Massilia sp. METH4: one gene and its partner. The protein of the gene in region 1 interacts with the protein of each later gene in a pairwise test. Links are inferred from orthologs where the notes say so. Each region holds a gene or a part of one and is shown in the gene's direction. Other genes may lie near its edges.

What was found. The genes of interacting proteins can lie anywhere in the genome.
Region 2: the proteins of recR (region 1) and recO interact in binary tests that used the Escherichia coli proteins (3 or more experiments, as listed by UniProt). The link is inferred for Massilia sp. METH4 from one-to-one orthologs.

What each region holds. Positions count from the first base shown.
Region 1 is NZ_CP146614.1:3,720,032-3,728,001, forward strand. The notes cover bases 1,966-4,755. They hold recR (recombination mediator RecR), read left to right. Parts: upstream 1,966-2,960; coding sequence 2,961-3,551; downstream 3,552-4,755. Other genes in these bases: V6Z91_RS16315 (DNA polymerase III subunit gamma/tau), read left to right, coding at 1,966-2,256; V6Z91_RS16320 (YbaB/EbfC family nucleoid-associated protein), read left to right, coding at 2,298-2,624; V6Z91_RS16325 (YciI family protein), read left to right, coding at 2,644-2,985; V6Z91_RS16335 (EAL domain-containing protein), read right to left, coding at 3,681-4,755. Outside these bases: more of V6Z91_RS16315, read left to right, coding at 40-1,965; more of V6Z91_RS16335, read right to left, coding at 4,756-5,828; V6Z91_RS16340 (response regulator), read right to left, coding at 5,830-7,970. UniProt on the Escherichia coli protein: May play a role in DNA repair. It seems to be involved in an RecBC-independent recombinational process of DNA repair. It may act with RecF and RecO.
Region 2 is NZ_CP146614.1:6,609,925-6,614,160, reverse strand. What follows is about bases 1,405-4,236. They hold recO (DNA repair protein RecO), read left to right. Parts: upstream 1,405-2,348; coding sequence 2,349-3,125; downstream 3,126-4,236. Other genes in these bases: acpS (holo-ACP synthase), read left to right, coding at 3,894-4,236; pdxJ (pyridoxine 5'-phosphate synthase), read left to right, coding at 3,139-3,897; era (GTPase Era), read left to right, coding at 1,405-2,216. In the rest of the region: lepB (signal peptidase I), read left to right, coding at 1-94; V6Z91_RS28690 (DUF4845 domain-containing protein), read left to right, coding at 107-487; rnc (ribonuclease III), read left to right, coding at 513-1,301; more of era, read left to right, coding at 1,314-1,404. UniProt on the Escherichia coli protein: Involved in DNA repair and RecF pathway recombination.

The sequences.
Region 1 (7,970 bases):
GTTGGCCTCACACGTCACCGACTGCGGTAAAATCCCGGCATGTCCTATCAAGTCCTCGCTCGCAAGTACCGTCCCCGCAACTTTGAAACGCTCGTCGGCCAGGAGCACGTCGTGCGTGCGCTGACGCATGCGCTGGGCACCGGCCGCCTGCACCACGCCTACCTGTTCACCGGCACGCGCGGTGTCGGCAAGACTACGCTGTCGCGCATCCTGGCAAAGTCGCTCAATTGCACCGGGCCGGACGGCACCGGGGGCATCACCGCCACGCCCTGCGGCGCGTGCGAGGCATGCCGGGCGATCGATGGCGGCCGCTTCGTCGACTATATAGAGATGGACGCTGCCTCGAACCGCGGCGTGGACGAGATGGCGCAGCTGCTCGAGCAGGCCGTGTACGCGCCGACCAATGCGCGCTTCAAGGTCTATATGATCGACGAGGTGCACATGCTCACCAACCACGCCTTCAATGCCATGCTGAAGACGCTGGAAGAGCCACCCGAGCACGTGAAATTCATCCTGGCGACGACCGATCCGCAAAAGATCCCCGTCACCGTGCTGTCCCGTTGCCTGCAGTTCAACCTGAAGCAGATGCCGCCGGGGCACATCGTGGGCCACCTGGAAAACATCCTGGGCCAGGAAGGCGTGACGTTCGAGCAGCCGGCACTGCGCCTGCTGGCGCAAGGCGCCCATGGCTCGATGCGCGACGCGCTGTCGCTGACCGACCAGGCGATCGCCTACGCGGCCGGCGCCGTCACGCTGGAAGCGGTGCAGGGCATGCTGGGCGCGCTGGATCAGTCTTACCTGGTTCGCCTGCTCGATGCGCTGGCTAACCGCGATGGCGCCGACCTGATGGCGGTGGCCGATGAAATGGCCAGCCGCAGCCTGTCGTACAACGGTGCACTGCAGGACCTGGGCACCCTGCTGCACCGGATCGCACTGGCACAGACGGTGCCGGCAGCCGTGCCGGAGGACTTGCCGGAATACGCCGACATCATCCGCCTCGCCGCCGTGTTCGACGCCGAAGAGGTGCAGCTGTATTACCAGATCGCCGTCCACGGCCGCAATGAACTCGGTCTGGCGCCGGACGAATACGCGGGCTTCTCGATGACCTTGCTGCGCATGCTGGCCTTCCGCCCCGGCGTGGGCGGTGCCGATGCGGCGCCCGCCGGCGGTCCGGCCAGCGCACCGGCCAATCCGCAACTGGGCCGCCCGTTGCCGGCCGCTTCGCCAGCCCGCGCAGCGGCGGCTGCGGCGGCACCCGCCGCGCCGCGCGCCGCGAGCGCTGCCGCCGCGCCGCAGCCCGTGGCCGCCGCGGCGCCCCGCGCAGCGGCACCGGCACCGGTGCAGCCGGCGCCTGCCGCTCCTGCCCAAGCCGCGGCACAGGCCCCGGCACGCCCGTCCGGCCCCGTGAGCCCCGCCCGCGCCGCCATCAACGCCGCGCTGGAAGCGGCCCGCGCGGCCACGCTGGCACGCACCGGGGCGCGTCCGCCGATGCGAACGTCCGCGCCCGAAGAGCCGGCACAGCCGCCGGCGCCGGAAGTGGCTGCCGCGCCGGCCAAGCCCTTGCCATGGGAAGATGCGCGGCCGCAGGGTGAAGCGGCCGTGCTCGAAGCGCCGCCCGTCGTGCAACCGCAGGCGCGCCCGGCCCCGCCGGAGGATGACGACCTGCCGCCGTGGGTCACCGAGTTCTCCGATGACAGCGCCGTTGCCGCGCCGGCCCAGCGGGCGCCGCAGGCTCAGACGCGGCCCGAGGCGCCCGCGGCACCGCAGGCCGCCGTCGCGCCGGCCGCCGTGCCGGCACGCCCGAGCGCGCCGAGCGAGGCGCCGTATGCCTACGTGGTCACGCCGGTTCCGGAACTGGAATGGGATGGCAACTGGCCGCTGCTGGCCGCGCACCTGCCGCTGCGCGGCGTGGCGCAGCAACTGGCCACCCAGGCCGAACTCATCGAATGCAAGATCGACGGCAACGCGGCCGTGTTCCGCCTGCGCTGCCCGATCGACACCTGGCGCACCCCGCCGAACGTGGAAAAGCTGACGGCCGCGCTGGCCGAGCGTTTCAACCGCGCCGCGCGGGTGGAAACGGAACTCGGCCCGGTGTGGTACACCACGGCCGCCGAACAGCAGGCGCACCGCGAAGCGTGCCAGCGCCAGGCGGAAGACACGGTGCACAACGACCCGTTCGTGCAGGCCATGGTGCGCGAATTCGGCGCCTTCGTCGTGCCAGGCTCCATCGTGGCGCCGGTCACGCCCGCGCACTGACAGTCCAATCAACACTGACAACCCATACGGAGAAACACATCATGATGAAGAACCAGCTCGCCGGCCTGATGAAGCAGGCACAAGCAATGCAGGACAATATGAAGAAAGCGCAGGAATCGCTGGCTTCCATCGAGGTGGAAGGCCAGTCCGGCGCCGGCCTCGTCAAGGTCGTGATGACCTGCAAGAACGACGTCAAGCGCGTGTCGATCGACCCGTCGCTGCTGGCCGACGACAAGGACATGCTGGAAGACCTGGTCGCCGCCGCCTTCAACGACGCCGTGCGCAAGGCCGAAGCCACCGCCGCCGAAAAGATGAGCGGCCTGACCGCCGGCATGAACCTGCCGGCCGGCTTCAAGATGCCGTTCTGATCACCGCACGGGGCGCGCCATGTTCATCGTCACGCTGAAGTACGAAAAGCCGAACGAGGAGATCGACCAGCTTCTCGCGGCGCATCGCGCATTCCTGCGCGAGCAGTATGCGAACGGCATGTTCGTGCTGTCGGGCCGCATGGTGCCGCGCACCGGCGGCATCATCATCGCCAACGCCGACAGCCGCGCCGACGTGGAAGCGGTGATCGAGCTCGATCCGTTCAAGCAGGCGGGTGCCGCCCAGTTATACGATCGTCGAATTCGTGCCCACGATGGCTGCCGACGGCCTGGAAACCTACCTGCCCGACCACCAGGCCTGAGGAGGCGCACCGGTACATGGCCAAGTCGCTGGAATTCCTGACCGAGGCACTGCGCCGCCTGCCCGGAGTCGGGCCGAAATCGGCGCAGCGGATGGCATTCCACCTGCTGCAGCACGACCGCGAAGGCGCGGCGATGCTGTCGCGCGCGCTGTACCAGGCCGTGGAATCGGTACACCACTGCGCGCTGTGCAATACCTTCACCGAGGCGGATGTGTGCGATATGTGCGCCGACGAGGCGCGCGACCGCCGCCTGCTGTGCGTCGTCGAAACGCCGGCCGACCAGGTGATGATCGAACAGACCCTGACCTACAAGGGGCTGTATTTCGTGCTGATGGGCCGCCTGTCGCCGCTGGACGGCATCGGCCCGAAGGACATCCATCTCGAAAAGCTGCTGGCCCGCGCCGCCGACGGTGTCGTCACCGAAGTGGTGCTGGCCACGAACTTCACGAACGAGGGCGAGGCCACCGCGCACTACATCAGCGAGATGCTGAAGGCGAGGGGGCTGCAGGTGAGCCGGCTCGCGCGCGGCGTGCCGGTCGGCGGGGAACTCGAATACGTGGATGCGGGGACCATCGCGCGGGCGATGCTGGATCGGCGGAGTACCTGACTTGGGTGGGGAAGACCGGTGACAGGCACCGGGTTGGGGCTTCGGTGGGGAAAACCGGTGTCGGACACTATTTCCGCTGTGCGGAAATAGTGTCCGACACCAAGTAGTTCCCAGGCGGCGCGGCGGAGCTCAGCGCACGGCGGGCACTACGCCCCCCAGCAACATCTCCGTGATGGCCTCCTGTGTCGACGGCCGTCCCAGCAGATAACCCTGCGCCATGTCGCAGCCATACTGCTCCAGCAGGATCAGTTGCTCGTCGGTTTCCACGCCCTCGGCCACCACCGACAGCTTCAGCCCATGCGCCATCGCGATGATCGCGCGCGTGATCGCGGCGTTCTCGGAATCCTGCGGCAGGCCGCTGATGAAGCTCTTGTCGATCTTCAGCGCACGCACGTCGAAGCGCTTGAGGTAATTCATCGACGAATAGCCGGTGCCGAAATCGTCGATCGACAGGTAGACGCCGATGGCACGCAACTGCTCCAGCGTGGCCAGCGTGGCCATCGCGTCATCCATCAGCGTCCCTTCCGTCAACTCCAGTTCGAGCATGCGCGGGTCCAGGCCCGTATCGTTCAATACCGACAGCACCGTCTGCGCCAGGCTCTCGTCCTTGAATTGCCGGGCCGAGAGATTCACGGCCACGCGCACCGCGCGCCCGGCCTGCTGGTGCCACACGCGCCCCTGGTTGCACGCGGTGCGCAGTACCCAGGCGCCGATGGGCACGATCAGGCCGGTCTCCTCGGCCAGCGGTATGAATTCGTTCGGCGCAATGATGCCGTGTTCCGGGTGGCGCCAGCGGACCAGCGCTTCCACGCCGACCAGGCGCGCGCTGCGCACGTCGATCTGTGGCTGGTACTGCAGGTACAGCTCGTTGTTCTGCAGGGCGCGGCGCAGGCCGACCTCCAGCTTCACGTGGCTCATGATCTTCGTCGTCAGCGCCGAGCAGTACAGCTTGGCGTTGTTCTTGCCGCAGTTCTTCGCGTGGTACATGGCCGTGTCGGCATACTTGAGCAGCGAGGTGGAGTCGTCGCCATCCTCCGGGTACAGCGAAATGCCGATGCTGGCGGTGACGAAGATCTCGTGGCCGTCCAGGTGGAACGGGCGGCGCATCGCTTCCTTCACGCGGTGGGCGACGTTCAGCGCGTCGTCCACGCGTTCCAGGTCCGGGATCAGGATCGTGAATTCGTCGCCCCCCAGCCGGGCAAGATTGCCGCGCCGTTCAGGCGTGCCCTGCGGCGGCTGGTCGGCCGTGCCCTGGTGCGCCACCATGTCGCCGGGCCGTATCGTTTCGTGCAGCCGTTCCGATACCACCTTCAGCAGCAGGTCGCCCACGTCGTGGCCCAGCGTGTCGTTGATGCGCTTGAACGAATCGAGGTCCATGAACAGGATCGCGAACTTGCGGCCGTGCTGGCGCGAGCGCACCAGCTCCCGTTCCAGCATTTCCAGGAACGCCTGCCGGTTCGGAATGCCGGTCAGGCTGTCGCAGTAGGCCAGGCGGCGGATCTGTTCCTCGGTGCGCTTGCGTTCGCTGATGTCGCGCACCAGGCCTAGCACTTCACCGGCGCCGGTGCTGACGAGGCGGGCCTCGAAGTGATGAACCGTGTCGTCCCGTTCCAGCGCGTAGTCGACCGAGCGCACCGCGTGGGTATCGAGCACCACTTTCAACTGGTCCATGAGCCGGTCGGCGATCGCCCGCGGCAGCACGTCGCGCACGTGGCGGCCCACGCACTGCTGCGCGGTGAACGCCGCGCCCGGGTCGTGGCCCTGCTCGTAATCGAGATAGAAGCCCTCGGGGCTCATGCGGAAGAACGTATCCGGGATCGCCGCCAGCACGGCGCGGTTGTGCGCGTCGGCGATGCGCAGGCGGGCGATCGCGTTGCTGGCGCGCAGCACGTACAGGACCCTGTGGCCGAGGATCGGCCAGTTGATCGGCTTCGACACGAAGTCGGTGGCGCCGGCCTCGTAAGCCCGCGTGACCGCTTCCAGGTCGTCGCCACCGGTCACCATCACGATCGGCACCGTGGACGCATGGCCGCGCTGCTGCTCGCGCGCGCGGATCGCCTGGCAGACCGCGAAGCCGTCCATGCGCGGCATATCCACGTCGAGCAGCACGAGGTCCGGGGCCAGCCGGTCGTAGCAGGCCACGGCCTGTTCGCCATCCTCGGCCTCGATCGCATCGAGGCCGACCTGGGCCAGCATTTCCAGCATCAGGAGGCGCATGACGCGATCGTCGTCCGCCACCAGCACGGTACCGCGTTGAGGAGTGAGGGGCGCTGCCATTTCAGGTCTCCTTGGCGAACATGGAAGAGAGCGTATCGCGCACGGCCGAGAATTCCCGCTCCATCGTGGCAAGCAGGTCGGCGGCGCCGCTGGTGGTATCGTTGCGGCCCAGCTGTTCCATGTCCTTGCTCAGCTGGGCCAGCGTGTCGGCGCCCACATTGGCGCTCGAGGATTTGAGACTGTGGGCCAGCTTGCGCAGCGAGCCGGCGTTGCTGGCCGCGATCGCCTCACGCAGCGAGGCGAGGTGCCGGGGCGTGTCGTCGATGAACGCATGCAGCACGCGCTGCAGCAGCAGCTCGCCCTTGTCGGCATTGAGCGCGCGGATCGCGTCGAGCGCGTGGCGGTTGATCGAGCCGTCGAAGTCCCTGGCCGCCGGCGGCGCGGCGGGGGAGGTGGGGGCGGGCGATGCTGCCACGGGTTGCACCCGCTTGGCGTCCCCATGATGCACCAGGGCCGCGCGCGGCAGCGATATCCAGCGCGCCAGCGTTTCGGCCAGCATCGACTGCGTGAATGGTTTCGACAGGTAGTCGTCCATGCCGGCCGCCAGGCAGCGCTCGCGGTCCCCCTGCAGGGCATTGGCCGTGATCGCCACGACCGGCAGCTGGCGCGTGCGGCCCTGCTGCTGCTCGTGGCGGCGGATCTCGGCGGTGGCCGCCATGCCGTCCATCACCGGCATCTGGCAATCCATCAGCACCAGGTCGAAGTCGATCGCCTTCACGGCCACCAGCGCCTCCTCGCCGTTGCAGGCGCGGTGAACGTCGAGCCCCATGCCTTCGAGCATCGCGCTGGCCACCTCCACGTTGACGGGATTGTCCTCGGCCAGCAGTATCTTGTGGCGACGCCGCGCGGCAGGGCGCGGCGGCGGCGATGCCACCAACGCCCCGAGAGCCGACTGCATCGACAGCACCGCTTGCGCCGCCTGCGCGGGTTCCGCATAGCGCGGAGGGCGCGTGGCCGGCACCAGCTCGGCCAGCAGGTCGCGCGGGGGTGCCGATGCCGCGCGCACGCCTTCGCTGGCGCGCAGCGGCGTCACGATGCAGTCATACAGGTCGCTCTCCCGCGCCGGCTTGATCAGCTGGAAGGCCACGCCGGCCTCGCGCCGCTGCACGGTGTCGGCCGCGTTACGCTCGGTCGACAGCAACAGCAGGCGCACATCGGCAAGCTCCGGGTCGGCCTTGATTTCGGCGGCCAGCATGAGGCCGCCGATCTGCGGCAGGTCCATGTCCAGCAGCGCCACGTCGTATGGCTGGCCGCAGGCGACGGCGGCGCGCAGCACGCGGATGCCTTCTTCCGCGCTGCCCGCGGTGTCGCATTTCATGTGCCAGCGCGCCAGCAAGCCTTCCAGCGCGCCGCGCGAATCGGGGTTGGCGTCCACCACGAGGGCGCGCAAGCCTCTCGTGGTCTTCTGGTTGAAGGAAGCATCGTCCACGTCCACGCGGCGCTTGTCGAAGCGCACCGTGAACCAGAAAATCGAACCGCGGATGAGGGCATTCTCGACGCCGATCGTGCCACCCATCAATTCCACCAGCTGTTTGGAGATGGCAAGGCCCAGGCCCGTGCCGCCGTGCTTGCGGGTGGTCGAGCCGTCCGCCTGCGAGAACGAATCGAAGATGCGCGTGCGCGCTTCGCGCGAGACGCCCACGCCGGTATCGTGCACCTCCACGCGCAAGCCCACCGACTGGGTATCCTCGCTGGTGACGGCGATGCGCACCATGATGCGGCCCGAGTCGGTAAACTTGATGGCATTGCCCAGCAGGTTCACGATCACCTGGCGCAGGCGGTTCGGATCGCCGATCACGGCCACCGGAATATCGTGCGCGATGGCGAATTCAAGCTCCAGACCCTTGGCGTTTGCCTGTGGCGAGAATACGTAGTCGATATCGTCGAGCAGTTCGCGGAAGTTGAAGTGGATGTATTCGACCGTCAGCTTGCCCGCCTCGACTTTCGAGAAGTCGAGGATGTCGTTGATGATCACCAGCAGGTGTTCGCCGGAGCGCTTGACCATATTCGTGTAATGGCGCTGCTGCTCGGTCAGATCGGTGGCCATCAGCAGCTCCGTCATGCCCAGCACGCCGTTCATCGGCGTGCGGATCTCGTGGCTCATCGTGGCCAGGAAGGCGCTCTTCGCCTGGCTGGCCGCTT
Region 2 (4,236 bases), 2.9 Mb from region 1 along the record:
CTGGGGCTTCGTGCCGGACAAGAACATCGTCGGCAAGGCGGTGGCGGTATGGATGAACCTGTCCAATCCGCGCCGGATCGGCGCGATCCACTAAGGGAGCGCGGGCATGCGTGGTCGTGACAGGCAGGAAGGCATCTCGCTCACGGGCCTGATCGTGCTGCTGGCGCTGGTCGGCATGATCGCCGTGCTGGCGATGCGGATCCTGCCCACGTACACCGAATACCGCTCCATCAACGCGGCGATCGCCAAGGCCAGAACGGCCGGCGATACGCCGCAGGAAATCCGTGCCGCGTTCGACCGCAGCGCCGAGGTAAACTACATCAGCTCGATCAGCGGCCGCGACCTGACGATCGAGCGCGTCGATGGCGATATCGAAGTATCTTTTGCCTACGACAAGAAAATCCACCTGGCCGGGCCGGCCAGCGTGCTGCTCGAGTACAGCGGATCGACCGCCAAGGGCGGCGGCGTCGCGCTGAAGGCCGAGTGACACGACAGACAGGACAGACAGGACGATGAATCTACAGTTATTGCAAACCAAGCTGGGCCACACGTTCGGGGACGCTGGATTGTTGCAGCAGGCCCTGACGCATCGCAGCCACAGCAGTTTGCATAACGAACGCCTGGAATTCCTGGGCGATTCGATCCTGAACTGCGTGGTCGCCTCCATTCTCTACGAGCGCTACCTGCAGATCGACGAGGGTGACCTGTCGCGCCTGCGCGCCAACCTCGTCAAGCAGCAGTCCCTGTACGAGATCGCGCAGAAGCTGGAGCTGTCGCAATTCCTGAGGCTGGGCGAAGGGGAGTTGAAATCCGGCGGCTTTCGCCGGCCGTCGATCCTCGCCGACACGCTCGAAGCGATCCTCGGCGCGATCTTCCTCGATGCGGGTTTCGACGCCGCCGCGCGCGTGATCCGGGCGTTCTACATTCCCATTCTCGACTCGGTCGACCCGCGCACCCTGGGCAAGGATGCCAAGACGCTGTTGCAGGAATTCCTGCAGAGCAAGAAGATTTCGCTGCCGCTGTATAACGTGGTGGCCACGCATGGCGCTGCGCACAGCCAGGAATTCGAGATCGAATGCCTGGTGCCGAAGCTGGGCATCCAGGTCTATGGCCGCGGCGGCAGCCGCCGTGCCGGCGAACAGGCGGCCGCCAAGCTGGCCCTGGAAGTGGCCGAAAAGGCCGTGCAGAAAGCACCGGCCGCCGCGCGCAAGAGCAAACCGCGCGCCGCCCAGCTGAAGCTGGCGGGCATCGCCACCGTCCAGGGCGACGAGCCGGCGGAAGAAAAGCTCGCCAACAAATAACCGAGAATCACTATGACTGACGCCACCACGCCCGCAGGTTTCCGCTGCGGTTATATCGCCATCGTCGGCCGCCCCAACGTGGGCAAGTCGACCCTGATGAACACGCTGATCGGCGCCAAGGTGAGCATCACCTCGCGCAAGGCGCAAACGACGCGCCACCGCATCACCGGCATCCAGACGCTGTCCGATGCCCAGTTCATCTATGTCGACACGCCGGGCTTCCAGACCCGCCATTCGAACGCCCTGAACAAGACGCTGAACAAGACAGTCACGGGCACGCTGGATTCTTCCGACGTGATCCTGTTCCTCGTCGAAGCCGGCACCTTCGGGCAGGCCGACCAGCAAGTCATCGACCTGCTGCCGAAGAACGTGCCGGTGGTCCTGGTGATCAACAAGTCCGACCGCGCCAAGGACAAGGCCGTGCTGCTGCCGTTCGCGCAGCAGGTGGCCTCGAAATACGACTTCGCCGCCGTGGTGCCCGTCTCGGCCAAGCTGCGCTTCCAGCTGGACGGCCTGCAAAACGAGATCAAGCGCCTGCTGCCGGAAAATCCGCCGATTTTCGGCGAAGACGACATCACCGACCGCAGCGAAAAATTCCTCGCCTCCGAAATCGTGCGCGAAAAGCTGTTCCGCTTCGTGGGCGACGAGCTGCCGTACACCAGCACGGTGCTGATCGAAAAGTTCGAGCAGGAGGGCAATCTGCGGCGCATCTTCGCCGCCATCCTCGTCGAGCGGGACGGCCACAAATCGATGATCATCGGTAACAAGGGCGTGCGGCTGAAGGAAGTCTCCACCCAGGCCCGCCTGGACATGGAAAAGCTGTTCGGCGGCCCGGTGTACCTGGAGATCTGGGTCAAGGTGAAATCCGGCTGGGCCGACAACGAAGCCGGCCTGCGCGCTTACGGTTACGAATGAACCATGGCTAAGCGCCACGCCTCGGCCGACGCTGCGCCCGCTGCGGACGCGGCTTCGGCCGCAGGCGGCCAGGATACCGCTACCGAGGAACTCGTGACTGCGCTGGAAGTGCGCGACCGCGCGGTTCCCTACATGCTCACGGCCCCTCCGGTACAGCCGCCGCAACCGGCTCGCAAGCGCAGCGCCCCGCGCACCGTGGGCACGCGCGTCACGGCGCAACCCGCCTTCGTCCTGCACAGCTATCCGTACAAGGAAACCAGCCTGATCGTGGAGCTGCTCACGCGCGACTTCGGCCGCGTGGCGCTGATCGCCAAGGGCGCCAAGCGCCCGCACTCGCAATTGCGCGGGGTGCTGCAGACCTTCCAGCCGCTCTCCGCCGGCTGGGCCGGCAAGAACGAATTGCGCACGCTCACCGATGCCGACTGGGTGGGCGGCTTGCTGCCGCTGGAAAAAACGGCGCTGCTGTGCGGCTTCTACCTGAACGAATTATTGGTCAAGCTGCTGGCGCGCGACGATGCGCACCCCAAGCTGTTCGACCATTACGTGGCCACCCTGAACCAGCTGGCGCACAATGAACCGCCGCCCATCGTCTTGCGGAAATTCGAAACGGCCCTACTTAAGGAGACCGGGGTGGCCGCCGACCTGGCGCGCTGTGCCGATACGCGCGCGAAGGTGAAGGCGGGCATCGCCTACGTGGTCGATCCCGAGCGGGGGCCGCGGCCGGCGCGCGACGACGACACCGCGCCGCGCGTGGCCGGCAAGACGCTGCTCGACATGGAGCGCGAGGATTACTCGGACCCGGCCACGCAGGCGCAGAGCAAGCAGCTGATGCGTTTCCTGCTGGCCTGGCACCTGAACGGGGCGCCGCTGAACACGCGCCAGATTTTGATCGACCTGATGCAACTTTAAGAACAAAGAGACCATGAGCTTCCTGCACCCCTCCGGCACGATGATCGACCTGGGCGTCAACATCGACCACGTGGCCACGCTGCGCAACGCGCGCGGCACCAAGTACCCCGACCCGATCCGCGCCGCGCTGCTGGCAGAGCAGGCCGGCGCCGACTGCATCACGCTGCACCTGCGCGAAGACCGCCGCCACATCAAGGACGAGGACGTGATCCGCATGGCGCCGCAACTGGTCACGCGCATGAACCTGGAAGCGGCGGTGACGCAGGAGATGATCGACTTCGCCTGCCGCATCAGGCCGGCGGACGTGTGCCTGGTGCCGGAGAAGCGCACCGAGATCACCACCGAGGGCGGGCTGGACGTGGTGCGCTTCCACAAGGAAGTCGCCGCGGCGGTGAAGCAGCTGCAGGGCGAGAATATCCGCGTGAGCCTGTTCATCGATGCCGACGAGGCACAGATCCAGGCCGCGGCCGACGTGGGCGCGCCCGTCATCGAACTGCACACGGGTGCCTATGCCGATGCGGAAGGCGAAGAGCAGCAAAAGGAACTCGAGCGGATCAAGGAAGGCGTGCGCTGGGGCGTGCAGCGCGGCCTGAAGGTCAATGCGGGCCACGGCCTGCATTACACGAACGTGCAGGCGATCGCCGCCATTCCGCAGATCGAGGAACTGAACATCGGCCACGCGATCGTGGCCCACTCGGTGTTCGTCGGCTGGGAAAACGCCGTGCGCGAGATGAAGGCCATCATGGTCTCCACCCGCCTGGGAGCACGATGATCCACGGGATCGGCACCGACATCTGCCGGGTACCGCGCATCGCCGAGGCGCTGGCGCGCCAGGGCGAGCGCTTTGCCTGGCGCGTGCTCGGTCCGGATGAGATGGAAGTGTTCCGCGAACGCAGCGCGCGCAATCCCGTGCGCGGCGTGCGCTACCTGGCCACGCGCTTCGCGGCCAAGGAAGCCTTCTCGAAGGCCCTCGGCCTCGGCCTGCGCCCGCCCATGACGTGGCCGGCCGCGCAGTTGCTGAACGATGCGCTGGGCAAGCCGTGCATCGTGTGCGGCGGCGATCTGAAACAATACATGGAGCACAACCGGCTGGCGGCCCAGGTGTCCGTCA